2 regions of the Fictibacillus sp. S7 genome follow, and region 2 is predicted to be linked to the other one. Evidence: predicted binding sites of a transcription regulator. Region 2 holds the regulator's gene; the other holds the start of a gene.
The links. The regulator CtsR, encoded in region 2, represses protease genes until heat stress. The targets are predictions, from matches to a motif close to ATGGTCAATAAAGGTCAAACA.
Positions count from the first base shown of each region.

Region 1: DMO16_RS10915 (ATP-dependent Clp protease ATP-binding subunit) is a predicted target of CtsR. The motif match lies at 2,248-2,268, and genes of this name have one in related genera.

Region 1 covers NZ_QJKL01000001.1:2,133,345-2,144,391, forward strand. The annotation lists gene DMO16_RS10915 (ATP-dependent Clp protease ATP-binding subunit) at 16-2,175, opposite strand; gene DMO16_RS10920 (BsuPI-related putative proteinase inhibitor) at 2,421-2,933, opposite strand; gene DMO16_RS10925 (FAD-binding oxidoreductase) at 3,063-4,439, shown strand; gene DMO16_RS10930 (hypothetical protein) at 4,666-4,956, shown strand; gene DMO16_RS10935 (hypothetical protein) at 5,093-5,353, opposite strand; gene DMO16_RS10940 (PAS domain-containing sensor histidine kinase) at 5,401-7,251, opposite strand; gene DMO16_RS10945 (HU family DNA-binding protein) at 7,415-7,693, opposite strand; gene DMO16_RS10950 (SDR family NAD(P)-dependent oxidoreductase) at 7,846-8,616, opposite strand; gene sigY (RNA polymerase sigma factor SigY) at 8,811-9,338, shown strand; gene DMO16_RS10960 (YxlC family protein) at 9,313-9,624, shown strand; gene DMO16_RS10970 (DEAD/DEAH box helicase) at 9,875-11,047, opposite strand, start outside.
Region 2 covers NZ_QJKL01000001.1:3,019,175-3,030,221, forward strand. The annotation lists gene DMO16_RS15710 (PIN/TRAM domain-containing protein) at 1-885, opposite strand, end outside; gene disA (DNA integrity scanning diadenylate cyclase DisA) at 970-2,043, opposite strand; gene radA (DNA repair protein RadA) at 2,047-3,423, opposite strand; gene clpC (ATP-dependent protease ATP-binding subunit ClpC) at 3,620-6,052, opposite strand; gene DMO16_RS15730 (protein arginine kinase) at 6,078-7,145, opposite strand; gene DMO16_RS15735 (UvrB/UvrC motif-containing protein) at 7,149-7,685, opposite strand; gene DMO16_RS15740 (CtsR family transcriptional regulator) at 7,723-8,193, opposite strand; partial or broken gene DMO16_RS15745 (ABC transporter substrate-binding protein) at 8,402-9,132, opposite strand; partial or broken gene DMO16_RS15750 (iron chelate uptake ABC transporter family permease subunit) at 9,132-9,452, opposite strand; rRNA gene rrf (5S ribosomal RNA) at 9,704-9,819, opposite strand; rRNA gene DMO16_RS15760 (23S ribosomal RNA) at 10,011-11,047, opposite strand, start outside.

The sequences.
Region 1 (11,047 bases), 890 kb from region 2:
ACGCATGGCTCTTTTTTATTCTACGACTAATTCATTTTCACGAACATCCACTTTTAACGCTTTGTTTTCTTCCTGATCCAGTAATACATCTGCTACGGCATCTTCTACTTTTTCCTGGATTACTCTGCGTAACGGTCTTGCACCGAATGCAGGATGGTAGCCCAATTCAGCAATTTTCTTCTTCGCTTCATCGGTAAACTCGATCGTGATTCCCTGATCTACAAGGTTTTCTTTCAGATCGGCAAGCATCAGTTCAACAATTTGTACAAGGTCATCTTCCTTTAGAGACTGGAACTGTACAATGCTGTCAAACCGGTTCAGGAATTCCGGTTTGAAGTAGGAACCGATGGCATCAAGAATATTGGTTTCTTTTTGTACTTCCGCGATTTCGTTGGTAAATCCTAACTTTTTGGTTTGCTTTACACCACTGCCGGCATTGCTCGTCATGATGATGACTGTATCTTTAAAGGATACAGTACGGCCCTGGCTGTCGGTTAAGCGGCCATCCTCAAGGATTTGCAGGAACATATGCTGTACATCCGGATGCGCCTTTTCAATTTCATCCAACAAAATAATGCTGTAAGGCTTGCGGCGGACCATTTCAGTCAATTGTCCGGCTTCATCATGGCCGACATATCCAGGAGGTGAACCGATAAGCTTGGACACGGCATGTTTCTCCATGTATTCACTCATGTCCAGACGAATCATGGCTTCCTTATCACCAAACAATTCTTCTGCGAGTAACTTGGTCAATTCGGTTTTACCTACCCCTGTCGGACCGACAAACAAGAAGGATCCGATTGGACGGTTCTTCGCTTTCAGACCCGCACGGCTTCTGCGGATGGCTTTGGATACTTTTTCAACCGCTTCTTGCTGTCCGATGACTTTTTGGGAAAGGTTTTTCGCCAAGTCCTTCATTTTCGCCTGTTCGTCTTCCTGAAGCTTTTTAACTGGGATACCTGTTTTCTGCTCTACGATGGATTGAATGTCTTCAAGGGTAACGGCGGCTCTTTCTTTGCCTTCGTTCTCGTTCAATTTTGCCTCCAATTGAAGCTCTTCCTGGCGAAGTTTTGCAGCAAGCTCATAGTTTTCATTCATTGCTGCCTGTTCTTTTTCTTTTGAAATTTCCTCTAAACGCTCTTCAATGGAAGAAGTATCATTGCCTGAATGAAGCAAGTTGATTTTGGAACCGGCTTCGTCCATAAGATCGATCGCTTTATCCGGAAGGAAACGGTCCTGGATATAGCGGTGAGACAAGGTTACACACGCTTTTAAAACATCTTCTGAAAACGTCACTTCATGGTACTGCTCATATTTGGAAGCAAGTCCCTTAAGAATTTCAAATGCCTTTTCAGGAGTTGGCTCGTTAACGATAACCGGCTGGAATCGGCGCTCCAATGCCGCGTCTTTTTCGATTTTGCGATACTCTTTCAGTGTCGTTGCACCCACCAGTTGAAGTTCACCGCGGGCAAGTGCCGGTTTTAAAATGTTGCCGGCATCCATTGATCCCTCGGCTGATCCTGCACCGACGATTTGGTGGATCTCGTCAATGAACAAAATGATGTTTTTACGCTTTTGCAGCTCAGCAATCAACTGCTTCATTCTCTCTTCAAATTGTCCGCGAATACCTGTATCTGCTACAAGAGAAGCTACATCAAGCAAGTAGACTTCCTTGGAAAGAAGTTTGGATGGTACTGTACCTTCGGCAATTTTCAATGCCAATCCTTCAGCAATGGCTGTTTTACCAACCCCTGGTTCCCCAATAAGAACCGGATTGTTTTTGTTTCTTCGATTCAAAATTTCAATCACACGGTTTATTTCTTCCTCACGGCCGATCACAGGGTCAATAAGACCGGTTTTTGCGGCCTGGCTGATGTTGCGGCCGAATTGGTCAAGGAAGCCTCCGCCCCTGCCTCTTCCGCCACCTTGCTGCTGAGCCTGCTGGGATTGTTGCTGGCCTGAAAACCCTGAGTTCATGCCGTTATTCATCATTTGTTTAAAGAAATCATCGAAGGATGAAAATTGGTTCATCGGATTCATACCTCCTGTTGTATTCATAGACTGAGTAATTTTATGATAGCAATCTGCACATAGTGTTAACTGTTGTTTATGTTGATTAAAAGAAACGTTCATTTGAATTGTCGCAGGATTCACTTTACACTGTTCACATTTCATAAAGCATGTCCTCCTTCAGAATGTTAGGTCGTTGTTTGACTTTGACTATCTTTGACCTTATGTCCATATTATACTTTGACCTTCTTTGACTTTCAAGTCCTTTGCTCAAAAAAATTTATATTTGCTTATTTAAAGTACGTTTTATTTTGATTATTTTTATGAGTGTACTCCGTAATAAATAAAAAATCAAACAATCTGCATTTCCCCTTGCTGCATAAAAAAACCCGCTCCATAAGAGCGGATTCTCACTGTATTTCAAATGTTTTTTTCTGCCGATAATCGTTTTCTTCGTTTTTCGCCGTAAGCCATATCTCGATCGTATAAGTGCCCGCTGGCAAGTTTTTTACCATAATGTCCTGCGTGAACGTTTCACCTTGTTTCAGGGTGATCTTGGAAAGAGACTGGGTAAACATGTGATCGTGTGAATATTGATATACCTTTTTCCCGCTTTCATCTTTGACGATGTAATCAAACTTTTTGCCGCTTGTAAATTCAAAGGTTTTTATTTGTTCAGTCTGGTTTTTTAGTTCATAACGCAAGAGCGTGCTGCCTGTGTTTTGCTCCATAACCGAAAGCTTTGGTTCAATAGCTCCCGCAACGATTCCCCCGCTGTGGTCTCTGCCGGGCTTGTCCTTGTGCTGCTCCTGTTTATTCCCGTCTCCCATGACTGGCTCCCCCTTGTCCGCTTCATTTTTTTCTGTTGTTCCGCATCCGCCCAAAAGCAATGTAAAGCTGAGTATCAACAGCCATTTTTTCATGTCATCACCTCACCTAATAGTGTTGGCTGATTTTTGTTTTTTTAACAGAATAAAAAGGATTTTCGCTTTTCATCTATAAATTACCCTAAGAAGAGAATAATCAACATACACCTAAGGGAGGATTTTTACATGCAGGCAACACATGAGGATTTACTTATAGAAATGAGAAAACTAACGGATGAAAAAAGAGCCACAAGCAATGAAACCATTCTTCGCCAGCACAGCAAAGACGAATCTCATCATTCTCCCGTGCTTCCGGAAGTCGTGGTGTTTCCAAACTCAGCCGAAGAAGTATCTTCTATAGTAAAATTCGCCAATGAACATAGAATTCCTGTTGTTCCGTTTGGCGTGGGATCGAGCCTTGAAGGTCATTGCATCCCACTTCAAGGCGGCATCTCCATTAACTTTCAAAATATGAACCAGGTAGTGGAGGTCAGGCCCGAAGATTTTCTCGTTAAAGTACAGCCGGGAGTAACCAGAACACAGCTGAATCAGGCTTTAAAAAAATACGGACTGTTCTTTCCGGTAGATCCGGGAGCGGATGCTACCCTGGGCGGAATGGCCGCCACGAATGCAAGCGGCACAACAAGCGTCCGCTACGGCATCATGCGTCCACAGGTCAGAGATCTCGAAGTGGTTCTTGCCGACGGCTCCATCATTCATACAGGAGGTTTGGCGGCAAAATCTTCATCGGGCTATCATCTCACAGGCTTGTTTGTGGGATCGGAAGGAACCCTTGGCGTATTTACAGAGCTCACACTAAAGGTATACGGCATTCCGGAAACAACCGTGGCAGGCAGGGCCGTTTTCCCTAGCGTGAAAGAAGCAGTTGACGGAGCGGTCTCCCTTTTGTCTTCCGGGAATTCTCTGGCACGTGTAGAGCTTGTGGATGAGCCCTCCATCCGTCAGGTGAACATGCACAGCGATACTTCCTATCCGGAGAAACCCACCCTGTTTCTTGAGTTTCATGGCAATGAAGGCGGAATTGCCCAGGATGTAGCCTTTGCAGAAGAATTGCTCTCGGCCAATGGTTCAGAAGAACTGATTTTCGAAACTGATTCCATCAAAAAAGCAAAGCTTTGGGAAGCTCGCCATCACCTGGCTTATGCATTCAAGCATGGCTTTTCCGGAAGGGAAATGATGCTGACGGATGTGGTGGTGCCGCTTTCGGAATTAACCGGCGCAGTCATTTATGCACGTGAACTGATTGAAAGTGAGGGCCTCCCTGGCGGAGTGCTCGGCCATGTAGGAGATGGCAATTTCCATTCCATTCTCATGTTTGATAAAAATAGCCAGGAAGAAACAAATAAAGCGAACCGGATCAACGAAAGAATTGTAGAATATGCACTTTCCAAAAAAGGAAGCTGTTCCGGAGAACATGGAATCGGTATCGGAAAAATGAAATACTTACAGCAGGAGCATAGTGACACTTTGCCGCTGATGAAAATGATCAAGCAGCAGTTTGATCCAAACAACATCATGAATCCGGGCAAGGTTTTATTTTAAAGGTTAAAGAGAGGATGAGTTGGGTAAAGATAGAGTAAAAATTACTCATGAAAGGATCTCATTCGTGAAAACTCTAATCATTCTAATACTCATTGTCATTCTCATTTACCTGTTTGTAAAAAGAAGAAGATAAGTTTAAAGACCCCTTCCGCCTCGGAAGGGGTCTTTTTTGGATAACCTTGGTCTGAAAATAAAAAGAATGAAACAAGAAATCCGGGTGATAAAGATGAAATGGTTTAAGAGTAAAGGCAAACCGTGCAAAAGTTTCAACTCTGTTATTGAGCAGTTCAAACAGTCAAGTGATTTCCATTATTTAAGTCATGAAGAGAGTTTAACGCCTTACTACGTGGGTTACTTTTTTTCCATGGTGGGCAGTAACTTCATCCGGCAGGATATTCTTCCTGATTTAAAAGGAAACAACTTTCAAAGGTATGAAGATATTGAAGCGATCATTCCGGTCGAACTGACTGCTATAGAACACGCTTTAAACAAAACGATTGAAAGGCAGGCGCTCTAAATGATTGCCACGTTTAAAGATAACGGCGTTTATCCCCCGTTATAAATGAAAAATCCACTCAAGAGAAATGGGGCACAAAAAACCAAAAGTGCCTTATTAACAAGACGCTTTTGGTTTCCACTTCCGGCTGGAACTTCTAATGAAGTTGTTCATTGTACGATTGGTACTCCCACTGTGCCAGATCATAATATCCCTGATCAATCCTGGCCTTTTCTTCCTCCAAAACGCTCAGGAGCTCTGCTGGCAAGTGGCTGGTCTGAACGGTTAGATCAATGGCATCGTTTGGCGAATATAAGAGAACTGTAAACAGCTTCTTCGTGGCCATTTCCATTCCATGTACATGAAGGTAATTTAAATCATGAATGCGGTAAACGAAAAAAATATGATAAGGAGACATACAGGTTCCTGCCTTTTTAACAACCATTATGTCCCCTTTAGCCTCTTTTAAACGACGGAAAGGGGGTAAATGGGCAATTTCACCTGAACCTTCGTCCCTTTTCCTTCTTCACTCTCAAATTGGATTTGACCAAAATGCTCTTTAACGATTTTATAGCAGACCATTAACCCAAGGCCTGTTCCTTTTTCCTTTGTCGTATAAAAGGGTTCACCCAGTTTTTCAAGCCGGTCTTTAGGGATACCGGAACCCTGGTCCTCAATTTCGACCATCACATTTCCTTTGGCTTTTATTAGAGTCAGCCTGATCAGCCCTCCCTTGTCCATGGATTCAATTGAATTTTTCAACAGGTTGATAAAAAGCTGCTTCAATTGGTTTTCCACACAATAAACCGGTGGGATATCCCCGAATGTGTTCAGTTGGATTTGGACATTTTTTATAATGGCCTGCGTATCCAGGAGCCGTCCCACGCTCTCGAGCATATCTTTGAGTGAACTGTTTTCAAAATGAACGGCCTGGGGCTTCGCCACGAGCATCAGCTCACCGACAATATCATTGATTCGTTTTAATTCGGTCAGCATGATTCCGATATACTTGTCTTTCATTTCTTCATCTGATTCCTTCAGCAGCTGTGCAAAGCCGATAAGAGATGTCAGGGGATTGCGTATTTCATGGGCGACTCCTGCCGCGAGCTCACCGAGAACAGACAGCTTCTCAGACTTCCTTATAAGCTCTTCGGTTTCTTTGGTTGCTGTTATATCCCGTGCAATGGTTACAAAGCTCTCTATCTCATCCCATTCGTTCAAGACCGGGACGGCATTGGTTTCCATGACCACCCAATCCCCGCTGCTTATTTTTAGCCGGAACTCGAACGTGAAGGGTTTCTTCTGGCTTCTTGCCTTGGCAAACGTGGCACGCAAGAATTCCCAATCGTCCTGATGAATTCTTGAAAAAAGGACCTCATTCAGTTCATCGATACCATTGGTCAAGCCGAGCAATCCTTCATGTGAAGGTGAGCAGTACAGAAGTTTTCCCGAAGAATCAGCCACAGCGATCAGATCTTTGGAATGCTCAGCAATTACCCGGTACTTGGCTTCACTTTCCCGCAGAGCCCGCTCCGCTTTTTTTTGAGGCGTGATATCCCGGTAAATCAAACAAAAGCCAATCACTTGCCCCTGCATATTTCGAATGGCCGAGAAAGAAATCGAAACATCGATCTTTGTCCCTTCTTTGCATACCCGCTGGGTTTCAAAGGAAGGCACAGTACTTCCTTCCGCCAGCAGGCTCATGATACTTTTTGATTCTGGTTTATATTCAGAAGGGATAATCACATCAGTATCCACTCTTCCGGAAATCAGATCGTCTTCTTTCCAGCCAAATAATTTTTCAAATGAATGGTTAACTTTAATTGGATTTTCCTTTGTATCCACAATTAATATCGCATCGGTCGTTCCTTTAAGAACCGATTCTAATAGTTCAAGGGCCACACTGAGCTCCTCTTCCTTCGCTTTGTGCTGAGTGATGTCACGCCCAGTTACAAACAGGTACAGAGGATTGCCCTCATCATCAAATGTTGCTTGTTTAATCAATTCAAGAATAATGTAGGAACCATCCTTTTGCAGCACTTCCTCCTGGATTTTAATCGGCCGGCCCGTTTCCCATGCTTTTTGGTCCGTTTCATGGCAGCGCCGGATGGTATCAGGCGTAAGGAAGCACGAGAGCTCCTCAGCTCGCAGTCCTTTATATGAACTCCGGTCGACACCGCACACTTGCAACGCGAATTCATTGGCTACAAGCCATTCGCCTTCCTCGTTTTTCAAACAGATGAACTCCGGGAGTACATCAATTAACTTCTTAAATACACCAAGCTTTGGGAGAAGCTCATTACCCGTTAATATCATAAAAGTCCACACCCTCAACTTTCAGTCTGTCGTTTTCTGTCATTAATCTCTCTTTATATTAGATACAAAGAAGGCGTTTTCCTTCATGAATCGACCGACAAAATGAGGAACAAATCGCTCTTTTATGACAAAAGAAAAAAACCCCCGTGAATGGGGGGTTCTTTTATACTGCTTTTACAGCTTCTTTTAATGACTTTCCAGGCTTGAACGCCGGCACACTGCTTGCAGCAATCATAATCTCTTCGCCTGTCAGAGGATTACGTCCTTTTCGGGCGTTTCGGTTACGAGTTTCAAAGGTTCCAAACCCGATGAGCTGAACACTTTCTCCCTGCTTTAATGAATTGGTGATGGCATCAAGTACAGCTTCCACCGCAAGTGTTGATTCCTTTTTATTCATACTTGTAGCCGCTTTTACTGCGTCGACTAAATCTTGCTTTCTCATGATAAAAGACCTCCTAAAATAGCAATTAAATGTGTTGCATTTGCTACCATTATTAACCTTTCTTCATGTTTTATACATGTTTTCCTTGTTTTTCTTCGAAAGCAAAAAAACCCTGAGCCCATAATACTCAGGGTTTCGAGATTCTCAGTCTGCTAAAATCCGTATACGGTCATACCGCCATCGACGAACAAGGTTTGCCCCGTACAGTAGGAACCTGCATCCGAAGCGAGAAAAACAGCCGGCCCAACCAGCTCCTGCAGCTCACCGACTCTGTTGAGCGGAGTGCGGGACAGGATATCGTTAAAGTAGGTTTCATCTGCAAGCAGCTTTTCGGTCAGCGGTGTTTTGAAATACCAGGGGCCGATTGCATTGACGTTGATTCCAAATCTTCCCCATTCAAGTGCCAGGTTTTTGGTCATTTGAATGAGTGCGGCTTTGGTAGAGGCATAAACCACCCCGGTGCGCAATGCCACATGGCCCCCGACCGAGGAAATATTCAGGATTCGGCCATATTCGGCTTCCTTCATCCGCTTTCCTGCTTCCTGAGAAAAATAAAAAGCAGATCGAAGATTTGTATTGATAATGGTATCCCATTCTTCCTCTGTCACATCGAGTGCTTTGCTCCTGATATTCATACCGGCATTATTAACCAAAATATGTAGAGGAATGCGGTCTGTATCCAGAGAATGGTACAAAGACTGTATTTCTAGTTTTTGTGTGACATCGACCGCATACGTATACGCTTTTCTCCCCATCTCCTGAACGACGCCTGCCACTTCGTCCAAGTCCTTCTGTGTACGGGAGACCAAAATAACATCTGCTCCGGCTTCCGCAAAACCGATGGCCAGCGCCCTGCCGATTCCCCGTCCGGCGCCTGTAATCATCGCTGTTTTTTCTATCAATGAAAAGGATGGCAAATACATTACAATCTTCCTCTCTGATTAGTACCTCGCGATTGTTTTTTCAATAATCAAACCATTCTTATTTTAGCACATTCAGTTGGAACTGCATTATTTTATGGCTCTGGTGAACGAATGGAGTGCCATACACGTCATATCTTTAGATTCATGAATCTAAAGGAGCAAGGAGGAAAGAGCCATTTATGGAGGAAAAGGACTTGATTAAACAAGCAAAAAAAGGGAACCAGAACGCTCTTTCTCTTTTGCTGCAGCAAAATTATTCGATCTTGTTTCACTACCTTTTAAAAATCACCCTGAACCGGTCGGTGACTGAGGATCTTGTTCAGGAAACCATGCTTAAATGCATACAAAAAATCGAACTGTACGAGGAAAAAGCCAAATTCTCTTCCTGGCTGATCTCTATTGCTTCTAACCTGTATATGGATCAGATCAGAAAACAGAAGACTGAGAAAAAATACAACGAGCAGATCAAGCAAGCCCGAAGCTTAAAATGGAAAGCAGCAGCCAGCAACGAAGAGTGGTCGGAGTTGCTAGATGCCTTATGCGTACTAAATGAAGAAAACCGGATTCCCTTAATCCTGAAGCACTATTACGGGTACACGTATGACGAAATTGGCAGAATGCTGAAGATTCCGGCAGGAACTGCGAAATCTAGGGTTCACAACGGGGTGAAATTCATCAGAGAGGAGTTGGAAGACCATGAAAGAAAACGAGGAGAAGCTTAAACACCAGCTCACAGAGGAGCTTTCAAGACTAGAAAAATGGGAAAGTCCCCCAATACCTGACCTTGCCTTTTTTGAACAGCTTGTTACTGAAGAAAAAAAGCGAATTCACCAACAGCTTATCAGGGAGCTGTTCTATTTCGCTCTGACGGCCGCAGTGATTTTATGTTGTGTCGCGGTCATGCTCATACGCCTTCCGGTTTTCTTCTTGCTGCTGCAGGTTCCGGTTTTAGTGGCTGCCGTATTGTTCCTGTTCTATCCTCGTAAAAAGGAAGGTGAAGTGGAATGACATCCGAGTTTCATGGGCTGCCCCTTTGGTTACTCATCCTGTTGATTTTCGTTTTGCTGTGCCAGAGTACCTTCCTCTTCCTTGATGGCAGAAAACGGGGATACCGCTATTGGTTTTGGTCCCTGTGGGGGCTGATTCAATGTCCTCTCCCTCTTCTTTTTTATTTGATCTTTGCCAGAAGGATATTCCGCAGAACGTCGTCGTGAAGTTAAAAAAAGAGGAGCATACACCAGCGTAAGCTCCTCTTTTTTTATTCTTTTTCCACCCATTCTTTTCGCAATACAAAAAGTTCCCGTAATTCCTGGGTGGATAGTTCAGTGATCCAATTTTCGCTAGTGATGACTTTTTCGCTTAATTCTTTTTTGCTTTCAAGCATTTCATCAATGCGCTCTTCCAGCGTTCCAAGCGTAATCATTTTGTGGACCGTCACAAATTTTTTCTGTCCGATCCGGTGGGCTCGGTCTGTCGCCTGGTTTTCCACTGCCGGATTCCACCAGCGGTCAAAGTGGATAACATGGTTGGCTTCTGTAAGATTCAGCCCTGTCCCGCCTGCTTTCAATGAAAGAACGAAGACGTTATGCTTTTTGGCCTGAAATTGTTCAATCATTTCATCGCGTTTTGCTTTTGGAATCCCTCCATGCAGGAAAGGCACCTCTTCATTCCACCGCTTTTCGATGTAATCCTTGATCAGATTTCCCATAAATAAAAATTGAGTAAAGATCAGGCAGCCTTCATCCTTCTCCTTAATGGCCTCCAAAAGCTCCATCAGTTTCGAGAATTTGCTTGATCGTTCTTCAAGCCTTGTTTTTTTCTCTTCTTTTAAATAGAGAACCGGGTGATCACAAATTTGCTTCAGTTTGCCAAGAAGGGCTAGAATCAATCCCCTTCTCTTCATTCCTTTCTCTTGCTCCAGCTGCTGAAACGTATCCTGAATGATCCGTTCATAAAGAGTTGCCTGTTCAGTTGTAAGGTGCACGTATTCTTTAATTTCCTGTTTATCCGGCAGGTTCAGCTGAACGTGGGGATCCTTCTTCGTCCTTCTTAGCAGAAAGGGCTGTACGAGACTTTGCAGTTGCTTCAGCCGGTCATTGTCATGCTCCCGTTCAACAGGAATAACGAACCTCTTACGAAATGCCGTTTCACTGCCAAGGTAACCGGGATTAAGGAAGTCAAAGATCGCCCAAAGCTCCAGAAGGCGGTTTTCCACAGGTGTTCCGGTAAGCGCAATTTTATGACGTCCGGACAAACGTCGGATACTCCTGGACTGTTTGGTAAAACTGTTTTTGATGTTTTGGGCTTCATCCAGAATAATGGCATCCCACATCACAGGCTGAAATTCATCCTGATCAAGCTGTGCTGTCGTATAGGACGTTAAAACCACATCCGCATCCCTGATCGCCTCCATGAAGTGTTCTCCCCTGAC
Region 2 (11,047 bases):
CGGAAGAACGACAGGTTTTACCGCGTTGGCAAGATCATTTATGTTCAATACTAACACATTTTGAAGCTCACAAACCTTGTTCAGGTTAAAATCATTGGTTACAACGACACCAGACAGCAGCTGGGCAAGCTTCACCAATTTGCTGTCAACCTCGCTGACCTCTTCAAAGTCTCCTTCGTAAATTTCAACCTTGATCGAAAGCTCTTTTTGGATGCGGTTCAGGATATCCAGCCCCCGCCTTCCTCTGTTTCGTTTCAGGACATCAGAGGAATCAGCAATGTGCTGAAGCTCTTCCAGTACAAAACGGGGAATAATCAGCGGACCTTCCAAAAAGCCAGTCTGGCAAATATCGGCTACCCTGCCGTCAATAATGACACTGGTATCCAGAATTTTGTACTTCCCTTTCAGCTTTTCTTCTTCAGCATCCTTTTTTCGTTCTTTTCCGGCCCGGTTAATGGAAAAAAGGGCGATGAGTTCGTCCCGCTTTTTAAAGCCCACCTGAAATCCGAGATACCCGAGCAAAAGGGTAAGAAAGATAGGAAGAACAGAACTAAAGACCACGATATTGATGTTGTTAAGCGGAAGCTGCACAAAAAACGCTACTATAAGTCCAAATATAAGTCCGATTGTTCCAAAGAGTACATCCGTGACCGGTGCTTTAACGACGGTTTCTTCCACCCATCGAATCAGCCCAACGATGTAATCTGTTACCCAAAATGTAGATAAAAAGAATATAAGTGCCCCTAAGACCGCTCCCGCATAAGAAGACGTTAATTCGCTGGGCAAATCACCCAAATTCAATATACGGATAATGTCAGGGACATAGATAAAACCAAGCATGCCGCCAACAACAACAAAAAATAGCTGTACAAACCTTTTTAGCATGCATTTCACCTCCCTTAACCATTATTTACAGAAAGTCTGTTTTGAAACGTGTTCATGTGAGAATTTCCATAAAATTTTCGTCATTTAAATATGCCTGTCTACAAAAAGCTGCTCCTGAATCCGTTTCAGCCCTTCCTTAATTTTCTTGGCGCGAATTTCCCCGATGCCTTCCACTTCATCCAGTTCTTTGATGGAAGCCCGGAGAATGCTCGGAAGACTGTCGAACGTGCCGATCAAATTCTCTACAATCAGAGTTGGAAGTCTTGGAATCTTTGAAAGGATCCTGTAGCCGCGCGGATGAACCGTTTCCTCCTGCACATTAGCGGAAGGCGAATGCCCCAGCAGTTTAACAATGACATTCTCGTCAAACAGTTCATCACTCGACAGTTTCTTCAGCTGCCGCAGAATATGAGCCGGGTCGTGCTTTCTGTCTTTTACATAATCCTTGATCAGAAGAACAGCCTCATCTTCAATGTTTGCGACAAGTTCTTCCATCTGCATCCGTATTAATCTTCCCTCGACGCCTAACTCATTAACATATTTTATGATTTCATTCTTTATTCTTAGAACCATTTCAATACGATGAATGACCTGGGATACCTCCTGGAACGTCACCAGTTCTTCAAATTCCAGGGCGCCGAGGTTGGTAACACTCTGGTCAAACACAACTTTGTATTTTTCAAGCGTTTGGATCGCCTGATTGGCCTTCGTTAAAATAACACCAATATCTTTCAGCGAGTAGCGGATCACACCCTGATAGAGCGTGATGACATTTCGGCGCTGCGAGATGGAAATGACAAGGTTCCCTGTCTGGCGGGCCACCCGTTCAGCCGTTCGGTGCCGAATTCCCGTTTCCGTGGAAGGAATGGAGGTATCCGGTACAAGCTGTGTATTGGCGTACAGGATACGTGATGCATCCTCGCTCAGGATGATGGCTCCATCCATTTTGGCCAGCTCATAGAGAGATGCAGGAGAATATTTACAGTTGATAGAGAACCCTCCATCAACGAGCTGAGTGACTTTATCATTATAACCGACAACAATGAGGCCGCCGGTGTTGGCACGGAGCACATTGTCTATACCCTCTCTGAGGGGCGTTCCCGGCGCAACAAGCTGCAGCATGTTGCTGATGATTGCTTCTTTTAGAATATGATCCATACGTTATCCTCCCAAAGTATAGTGCAATGTCTCTTCGACAGTAGACACACCGATAACCTCAATTCCATTAGGGATCGTCCAGCCCCCAAGGTTTTTATCCGGAATGATGGCCCTCTCAAAGCCCAGCTTGGCTGCTTCATGGATCCGCTGGTCAATCCTCGATACCCGCCGGACCTCGCCTGTTAATCCCACCTCGCCAATGATCACATCAGTTGGGCGTGTGGGCGCATCCCGAAAGCTCGAAGCGATGCTTACAGCCACCGAAAGGTCAACAGCCGGCTCATCCAGCCTTACTCCTCCAGCAACATTCAGGTAAGCATCCTGGTTTTGAAGCAAAAGGCCGACCCTTTTTTCAAGAACCGCCATCAGAAGCGAAACACGGTTGTGGTCAATGCCGGTAGCCATCCTTCTTGGATTTCCAAAACTTGTAGGAGATACTAATGCCTGTATTTCTACAAGCATGGGCCTGGTTCCTTCTAATGAGGCAACAACAGTTGATCCCGCTACGCCTTTCGAACGTTCCTCCAGGAAAATTTCCGACGGATTGAGCACCTCAGCAAGGCCCAGCTCCTTCATTTCAAATACGCCGATTTCATTAGTTGAGCCGAAGCGGTTTTTAACCGCCCGTAAGATCCGGTACGTATGATGGCGCTCTCCTTCAAAGTAAAGCACAGCATCCACCATGTGCTCAAGCATCCTCGGGCCGGCGATGGCCCCTTCTTTTGTCACATGGCCCACGATAAAAATAGCAATGCCCTTCGTTTTGGCGATCCGCATAAAATGCGAAGTACATTCTCTCACCTGGGAAACACTGCCCGGAGCACTTGTCACTTCCGGCCGGTAAACCGTCTGAATGGAGTCAATGATCACAACCGACGGATTAATTTCGTTCACCGCTTTTTCAATCAGATCGAGGTCCGTCTCTGCCAAAACAAACAGCTCTTCGGCCGCTATATCCAGGCGGTCCGAACGAAGCTTCGTCTGCTTGACGGACTCCTCTCCTGAAATATACAGCACCTTTTGCCCGTGCTCTGCCAATTTAGCAGAGGTTTGCAAAAGAAGGGTAGACTTTCCGATACCGGGGTCACCGCCAACCAATACGAGTGAACCTGGTACAATGCCACCTCCGAGTACACGGTTCAGCTCTGCAGTATGCGTATTGATCCGCGGCTCCTGCTCGCTTTTTACAGAAACAATGGATTGGGGTTTTTGCTGTGTGCCGGATGAGGAAGAGGTGGATAACCCCCTGGTTGGGGTATCTTTCTTGATGACTTCTTCCACCATGGTGTTCCATTGGTGGCAGCCCGGGCATTTCCCCATCCATTTAGGTGATTCATAACCACATTCCTGGCACATAAAAACAGATTTGTTTTTGGCCATTACGTTCTCCTCTATGTTCAACTGTCGTCTGACAGTAGACAATTTCTTTCTTTTTATCTCTATGTCTTTATTTTAGCAAACATCATACCCCTCTTTCCATTGGGGGCATTTAGAATTCTGGCAAATCGCAAATATCATGGAAAAAAACCCGGAAGACATGTATGTCTCCCGGGTTCTGTCAAAACGATCCTGACGATTATGAAGAAGCTCCGACGGTCTCTACAACAAAGTCGTTATTGTCGACATCGATTTTGACCGTGTTGCCTTTGCTGATGTTTCCTCGTAACAGCTCTTCCGATAACCGGTCTTCGATTTTACGCTGTAATGCGCGGCGCAGTGGACGTGCTCCATAATCCGGATCATAACCTTCATCGGTAATCTTATCTAATGCAGCATCGGTAAGCTCAATTTCAATACCCTGATCTTTGAGACGGTTGATCAAGGATTCTGCCATCAGTGTAACGATCTGCTTGAGATGTGTTTTCTCAAGGGAATGGAACACAATGATCTCATCGATACGGTTCAAGAACTCTGGGCGGAATGCCTTTTTCAGCTCAGCCATCACTTTCGTTTTCATGTCGTTGTATTGTTGATCTTCTGTATGAACAGTGAATCCGAGTGAGCTGTTGCGTTTGAGCGTGCTTGCACCGACATTGGACGTCATGATGACGACCGTGTTTCGGAAGTCCACGGTACGCCCTTTTGAGTCGGTTAAGCGGCCATCTTCAAGCACTTGCAGCAAAATGTTAAATACTTCAGGATGCGCTTTTTCAATCTCATCCAGCAGGATAACAGAGTAAGGCTTGCGGCGAACTTTTTCAGTCAGCTGTCCGCCTTCTTCGTGTCCAACGTATCCTGGAGGTGAACCGACCAATCGGGAAGTCGTGTGTTTTTCCATATACTCGGACATGTCAATGCGAATAATTGCATCTTCGTCACCAAAGAGGGATTCAGCCACGGCACGGGCCAATTCCGTCTTACCAACCCCAGTCGGTCCCAGGAAAATGAAGGAACCGATCGGACGCTTCGGATCTTTTAGTCCGGCGCGTGCACGGCGGATGGCTTTTGAAATCGATTGGACGGCTTCGTGCTGACCAATTACCCGGTTATGAAGGATTTCCTCCAATTTCAAGAGGCGCTCGGTCTCTTCTTCAGCCAGTTTGGAAACCGGTACTCCCGTCCAGCTGGACACCACTTGAGCGATGTCTTCCGGAGTCACTTCGGTGTTTTCCTGACCCTGCTTTTCTTTCCATACGTTCTTGGTTTTCTCCAGTTCTTCACGCAGACGCTGCTCTGTATCCCGGAGTGACGCTGCTTTTTCGAACTCCTGGCTTTGAACCGCGGCGTCTTTTTCCTTGCGCACTTCTTCAAGCTTAAGTTCAAGCTCTTTCAGATTTGGCGGCGCGGTATAGGAACGAAGTCTCACTTTGGATGCGGCCTCGTCAATGAGATCGATCGCTTTATCAGGAAGGAAGCGGTCGGAAATGTAACGGTCGGACAAGGTGACCGCTGCTTCAATCGCATCATCCGTAATGGTCACACGGTGGTGGGCTTCATAACGGTCGCGCAGACCCTGAAGAATCTGTGTGCTCTCTTCTTTCGTCGGTTCGTTCACCGTAATCGGTTGGAATCGGCGTTCAAGCGCTGCATCCTTCTCAATGTATTTACGGTACTCGTCAAGCGTGGTAGCACCGATACATTGGAGTTCACCGCGTGCAAGCGCAGGTTTTAAGATATTGGAGGCATCAATTGCGCCTTCTGCCCCGCCTGCCCCGATCAAGGTATGAAGTTCATCAATGAAAAGAATGATATTTCCGGCCTGGCGGATTTCATCCATCACCTTCTTCAGACGGTCTTCAAATTCGCCGCGGTATTTTGTTCCCGCAACCACTGTTCCCATATCCAATGTCATTACCCTTTTATCACGAAGGGTTTCAGGTACTTCATTGTTGATGATTTGCTGGGCAAGGCCTTCGGCGATCGCTGTTTTACCTACACCGGGCTCACCGATCAGAACCGGGTTGTTTTTTGTTCTGCGGCTCAACACCTCAATGACTCTCTGGATTTCCTTAGATCGGCCGATGACCGGATCCAGGCTGCCATCCTTGGCGATTGCGGTCAAGTCTCTCGCAAGACTGTCCAGAGTCGGTGTATTGGCATTGGTGGAAGCCCCTCTGTGGTTGGAGGATGCTTCATTGCTTCCAAGGAGCTGAAGCACCTGCTGGCGGGCCTTGTTCAGGCTGACGCCCAAATTGTTAAGTACACGGGCTGCTACTCCTTCTCCCTCACGAATCAGACCCAAAAGAATATGTTCTGTTCCCACATAAGAATGTCCGAGCTTTCTCGCTTCATCCATTGACAGTTCAATCACCTTTTTTGCCCTTGGAGTGTAATGGATGGTTTGCACGGATTCCTGACCGCGTCCAATCAGTGTTTCCACTTCTTTTTGGATCTTCTCAGGACCGAGTCCGAGGACATGGAGCGCTTTAGCAGCAATTCCTTCTCCTTCGCGGATTAAGCCAAGCAGAATGTGCTCCGTTCCAACATTATTGTGGCCAAGACGGATGGCTTCTTCCTGTGCCAGCGCAAGTACTTTTTGAGCTCGTTCTGTAAATCGACCAAACATCATAATCATTCACACTCCCATTCGGATTTTAAGCTTCTTCAAGTTCAACTCTTTCCCGGATCAGCGCGGCCCGAAGGATATCACGCTCATCCGGATTTAACATTTCATTGGCATACTGCTGTAAAAAGCCCGGTTGTGTAAGTATCATTAACTCATTTAATATCGATCGGGAAATCCCCTGGATCACTCCCAGATCTATTCCCAGCCTTACATCGGATAGGCATTGCGCCGCTTCCTTCGACTGGATGATCCGGCTGTTGGCCAAGACGCCATATGACCTGAAGATTCGGTCTTCCAGTTGAATTTTCAATCCCTGCTGGAGATTGTTTCGCGCGGCCCTTTCCTGCTGGATCAATTGGAGGACAACGCCACGCAAATCTTCAACGATATCTTCTTCCGATTTCCCAAGCGTAATTTGATTGGAAATTTGGAACACATTTCCCTGAGCTTCTGTTCCCTCTCCATATATTCCTCTCACCACCAGCCCCAGCTGGTTGATGGCCGGAATAATGCGGCTTATTTGTTTGGTAATAACCAAAGCCGGAAGATGCATCATAACAGAAGCTCTAAGCCCAGTTCCAACATTGGTCGGACAGCTTGTTAGGTAGCCTCTTTCTTCGTCGAACGCATAATCCACTTTTTCTTCAAGCCAGTCATCCAGTTCTCCGGCAAGCTTTAACGCTTCTTTCAGCTGGAAGCCTGCAAACAGGCACTGAATTCGCAAATGATCTTCTTCGTTGATCATAATGCTTACCGATTCATCCTCATTCAGCATGACCGCTCCATATTTGGATTGTTCGGCAAGATGAGGGCTGATAAGGTGCTTTTCTACCAATACCCTTTTTGCCAGGGGTTTTAGCTGATCCAGTGAAAGAATTTCAAATTCGCCCCAATTTCCGAACCCCTGGTCCCCATTCGCTTCGTGTAATTTACGAATCACGGTTTCAGATTCTTCTTTGGAAGCAAAATCCGGGAAATTATAATTTTCCAGGTTTCGGGCGAGCCGGATCCTGCTGCTTAGCACAATATCAGAATCAGGTCCTTCTTCCTTCATCCAGGGACTGATGGCTTCACTTATAAAATGTTCAAGTGACACGCTCTATTCCCCCTTTTCCTGATGCTTTTGCTTCTCTAAAAGCCGGATCTTATCACGGGTTTCAGCAGCTTTTTCGAATTCCTCACTCAGGATATACTGTTGCATCGATTTCTTTAAATTCTCCAATTCCCGTTTTTCCTGAAGTCCGCTGCCAATCCGCTTTGGAATTTTCCCCTCATGCTTTGTATTTCCTCCGTGCACCCGCTTTAAAATTGGATCAAGCTTGGAGTCAAATACTTCATAGCAATGGCTGCATCCAAAACGGCCAATTTTGGCAAACTGTTGATATGTCATGCCGCATTTCGGGCACACCAGAACTGATTGCTGAGAAAGTCCCGGAGAAGCTGTTCCCGATATCGCCGGATCTCCGTAAAGAAGTCCGGAAAGCAGCTGATGAATAGAGAATGTATTCGACCCTGGAAGGAATTCTCCTTTTTCTTTTGCACAATGCTCACAAATATGAAATTCTGTTTTCTGTCCGTTTACAATCTTTGTAAAGTGCAAAGTGGCAGGCCGTTCATGGCAATCCTGGCAAAACATTTTATTCTCCTCCCCTATTAATAAATGTGATACAACGTTATCTGGTTCTAAATTTTAGCGTCCGAATCATGCCTTTTAATAATTCGGCTCTCAATTGATCACGCTCAGGAAGGTCTAACACTTGAAGAACAGTGCGGTCAATGACACTCAGCATAATTCTCGCCTCGCGTTCCGATATGATCTGTTCATCCAGCAGCCGCAGCACCACATTTTCGGCATTCCCCTGTGAAATGCGGTCATTGATCAAAAGCAGCAGCTGGTCAATCAGGTGGACGTAATTTTCTGTTTTGACCTTAATAATGCGGATATATCCCCCGCCCCCCCGTTTGCTTTCCACAACAAATCCTTTTTCTACGGTGAATCGTGTATTAATAACATAGTTGATCTGGGAAGGGACACACTGGAATTTTTCAGCAATATCCGTCCGTTTGATTTCAATAAATTTATCATTCGAACCTGCAAGGACCTGCTTCAAATATTCTTCAATAATGTCTGAGATATTTCTCAACCTGCTACCCTCCCCTCTGACTTTGACTATCTTTGACTATATGTATATATTATAGTCCGTTTCCCAGGTTTTATGCAACTAATGAATACTTTCTGACTCATAGGGGAACAAGGTATTTCTCTCACAGTATTACCCGATATTTTTCCTGTTAATCGTTCCTTTTTGAAGGATTAAAAAAAGAAGCCCCTCAAAAATACCGCCGGGACTTCTACTGAAACAACCTATTGCTTGGAAAAGATTTTTTTGCCTGGTCCATCGCCATCTATTGCCTATCGCCGAATAATCAAGCCACGGCTGATCGGGAATCACATAAACATGTTTGTTTTTTACTGCTTTTAACCCTTTCCAGATCGCAGAGTTTTCCATCTGCTTAAAGGCGGTTTTGATTGATCGGTTTTTGATTGATCGTCCTGATTCACTACGACAAAAATTGCATCTGCCTAAAAACAGGCAGCACCTCCTGGGAGATTACTTGATATGGCTGGCATCCACTTTTTTAACCCCATTTGCAGGAGTAAGCCCTAAATCATCAAATAAAAAGGGGCCCATGGGACGAGCGGTGCCAAATACACGCAGCTCTTTGGCGGTTACACGAATCGCCATTGCCCTGCTGTTTTTTCCAAGTTCTTGTTTGATTAAGCCTTTTACTTCTTTTGTTTCCTTCTCGTAATCTTCGACAAATTCATTAGCCTGTTTTTCACGATTAACAAGTTTCCCTATTTTTTTCAAATGGTCTCTCCATGTCCCTTCATCAAGGTTAAAAACATGAACAGGCGCAATTTTTTTTGAATTTGTCAAGTTCTTTTCCACCATATTCTTCGTCCATATAAACAGCGGAGCGCTTTAAAGCAAGCAGGGCTTTCATATCAGGATTAGCTGCAGGCCCAAGTTTTTTGTATTTTTCAACTCGTCTTTCACGTGAGGAAGAAAATCCTTTAAACTGTAAGTCTAAGCGGAGACATCCCCCCGGGGGACATCGAACCAAGCGCAATAAATAACATGCTCAGAACCGCCCCAAGAAACGAAAAGAGCATCAGGAGCGAATACGGTAGATGAGGGAAAAAGGCAAAACAGAGTGCGACGACCAGCATGGAGCCTCCGTTTATTCCTAAAATACCTGCATCCGCCAAAGGGTTCCGGGCAATCCCCTGCATACGTGTTCCTGCTACCGCAAATGCAGCTCCTACAATCGCAGCCCCAATCACCCGCGGAAGCCGCAGCTCACGAATGATCTGTTGCGAAGTAATCGCAGGATCGTAATGAATTTTTGGGACCAGTCAGGAGCTTTTTGGGGCAAGATTTTGTTTTTTTGAAAAGAAAAAGGACTAATTGAGGGGTTTTTTGTGCGGGCAAAGCTGGAACTCAGGAGGGTTCGAGGATTTGAGGCTCTGCTGATCCCCTGGTGGCTAGGATACTTGCGGTTCGACACGATTTACTTGCATATCACGTCATTTTCATCTTTCGACAAAACAAAAAAGCACCGCTGATTTCTCAACAGTGCTTAATTTTTGCCCGGCAACGTCCTACTCTAACAGGGGGAAGCCCCCAACTACCATCGGCGCTGAAGAGCTTAACTTCCGTGTTCGGTATGGGAACGGGGGTGACCTCTTCGCTATTGCCACCAGCCATCTATCGATTTGTGATCACCGGCGATTTTCTTCGTCAGCTTCACTCCTCCTCTTCCTCATATACGGTAAAGTACACTCCGGAGAGTCGTCGTTTTGCTTCCTCGAATCTCTTGTCGCTGACAAATGGTTTGTTTTTGAGGCATATTCCCTCAAAACTAGATAACTTCATCCAAACTTACTGATTTAATTAAGGATAAGCCCTCGACCGATTAGTATCTGTCAGCTCCACGTGTCACTACGCTTCCACACCAGACCTATCAACCTCATCATCTCTAAGGGGGCTTACTCACTTGACGTGATGGGAAATCTCATCTTGAGGGGGGCTTCATGCTTAGATGCTTTCAGCACTTATCCCGTCCACACGTAGCTACCCAGCTATGCCCCTGGCGGAACAACTGGTACACCAGCGGTGTGTCCATCCCGGTCCTCTCGTACTAAGGACAGCTCCTCTCAAGTTTCCTGCGCCCGCGACGGATAGGGACCGAACTGTCTCACGACGTTCTGAACCCAGCTCGCGTACCGCTTTAATGGGCGAACAGCCCAACCCTTGGGACCTACTTCAGCCGCAGGATGCGATGAGCCGACATCGAGGTGCCAAACCTCCCCGTCGATGTGGACTCTTGGAGACGATAAGCCTGTTATCCCCGGGGTAGCTTTTATCCGTTGAGCGATGGCCCTTCCATGCGGAACCACCGGATCACTAAGCCCGACTTTCGTCCCTGCTCGACTTGTAGGTCTCGCAGTCAAGCTCCCTTGTGCCTTTACACTCTGCGAATGATTTCCAACCATTCTGAGGGAACCTTTGGGCGCCTCCGTTACGATTTAGGAGGCGATCGCCCCAGTCAAACTGCCCACCTGACACTGTCTCCGAACCGGATCACGGTTCCAGGTTAGAATTTCAATACAGTCAGGGGAGTATCCCACCGACGCCTCCATCGAAGCTGGCGCTCCGACTTCTCAGGCTCCGACCTATCCTGTACAAACTGTACCAAAATCCAATATCAAGCTGCAGTAAAGCTCCATGGGGTCTTTCCGTCCTGTCGCGGGTAATCTGCATCTTCACAGGTACTATAATTTCACCGGGTCTCTCGTTGAGACAGTATCCAAATCGTTACACCTTTCGTGCGGGTCGGAACGTACCCGACAAGGAAGTTCGCTACCTTGGGACCGTTATAGTTACGGCCGCCGTTTACTGGGGCTTCAATTCAGAGCTTCTCCCCTAAGGG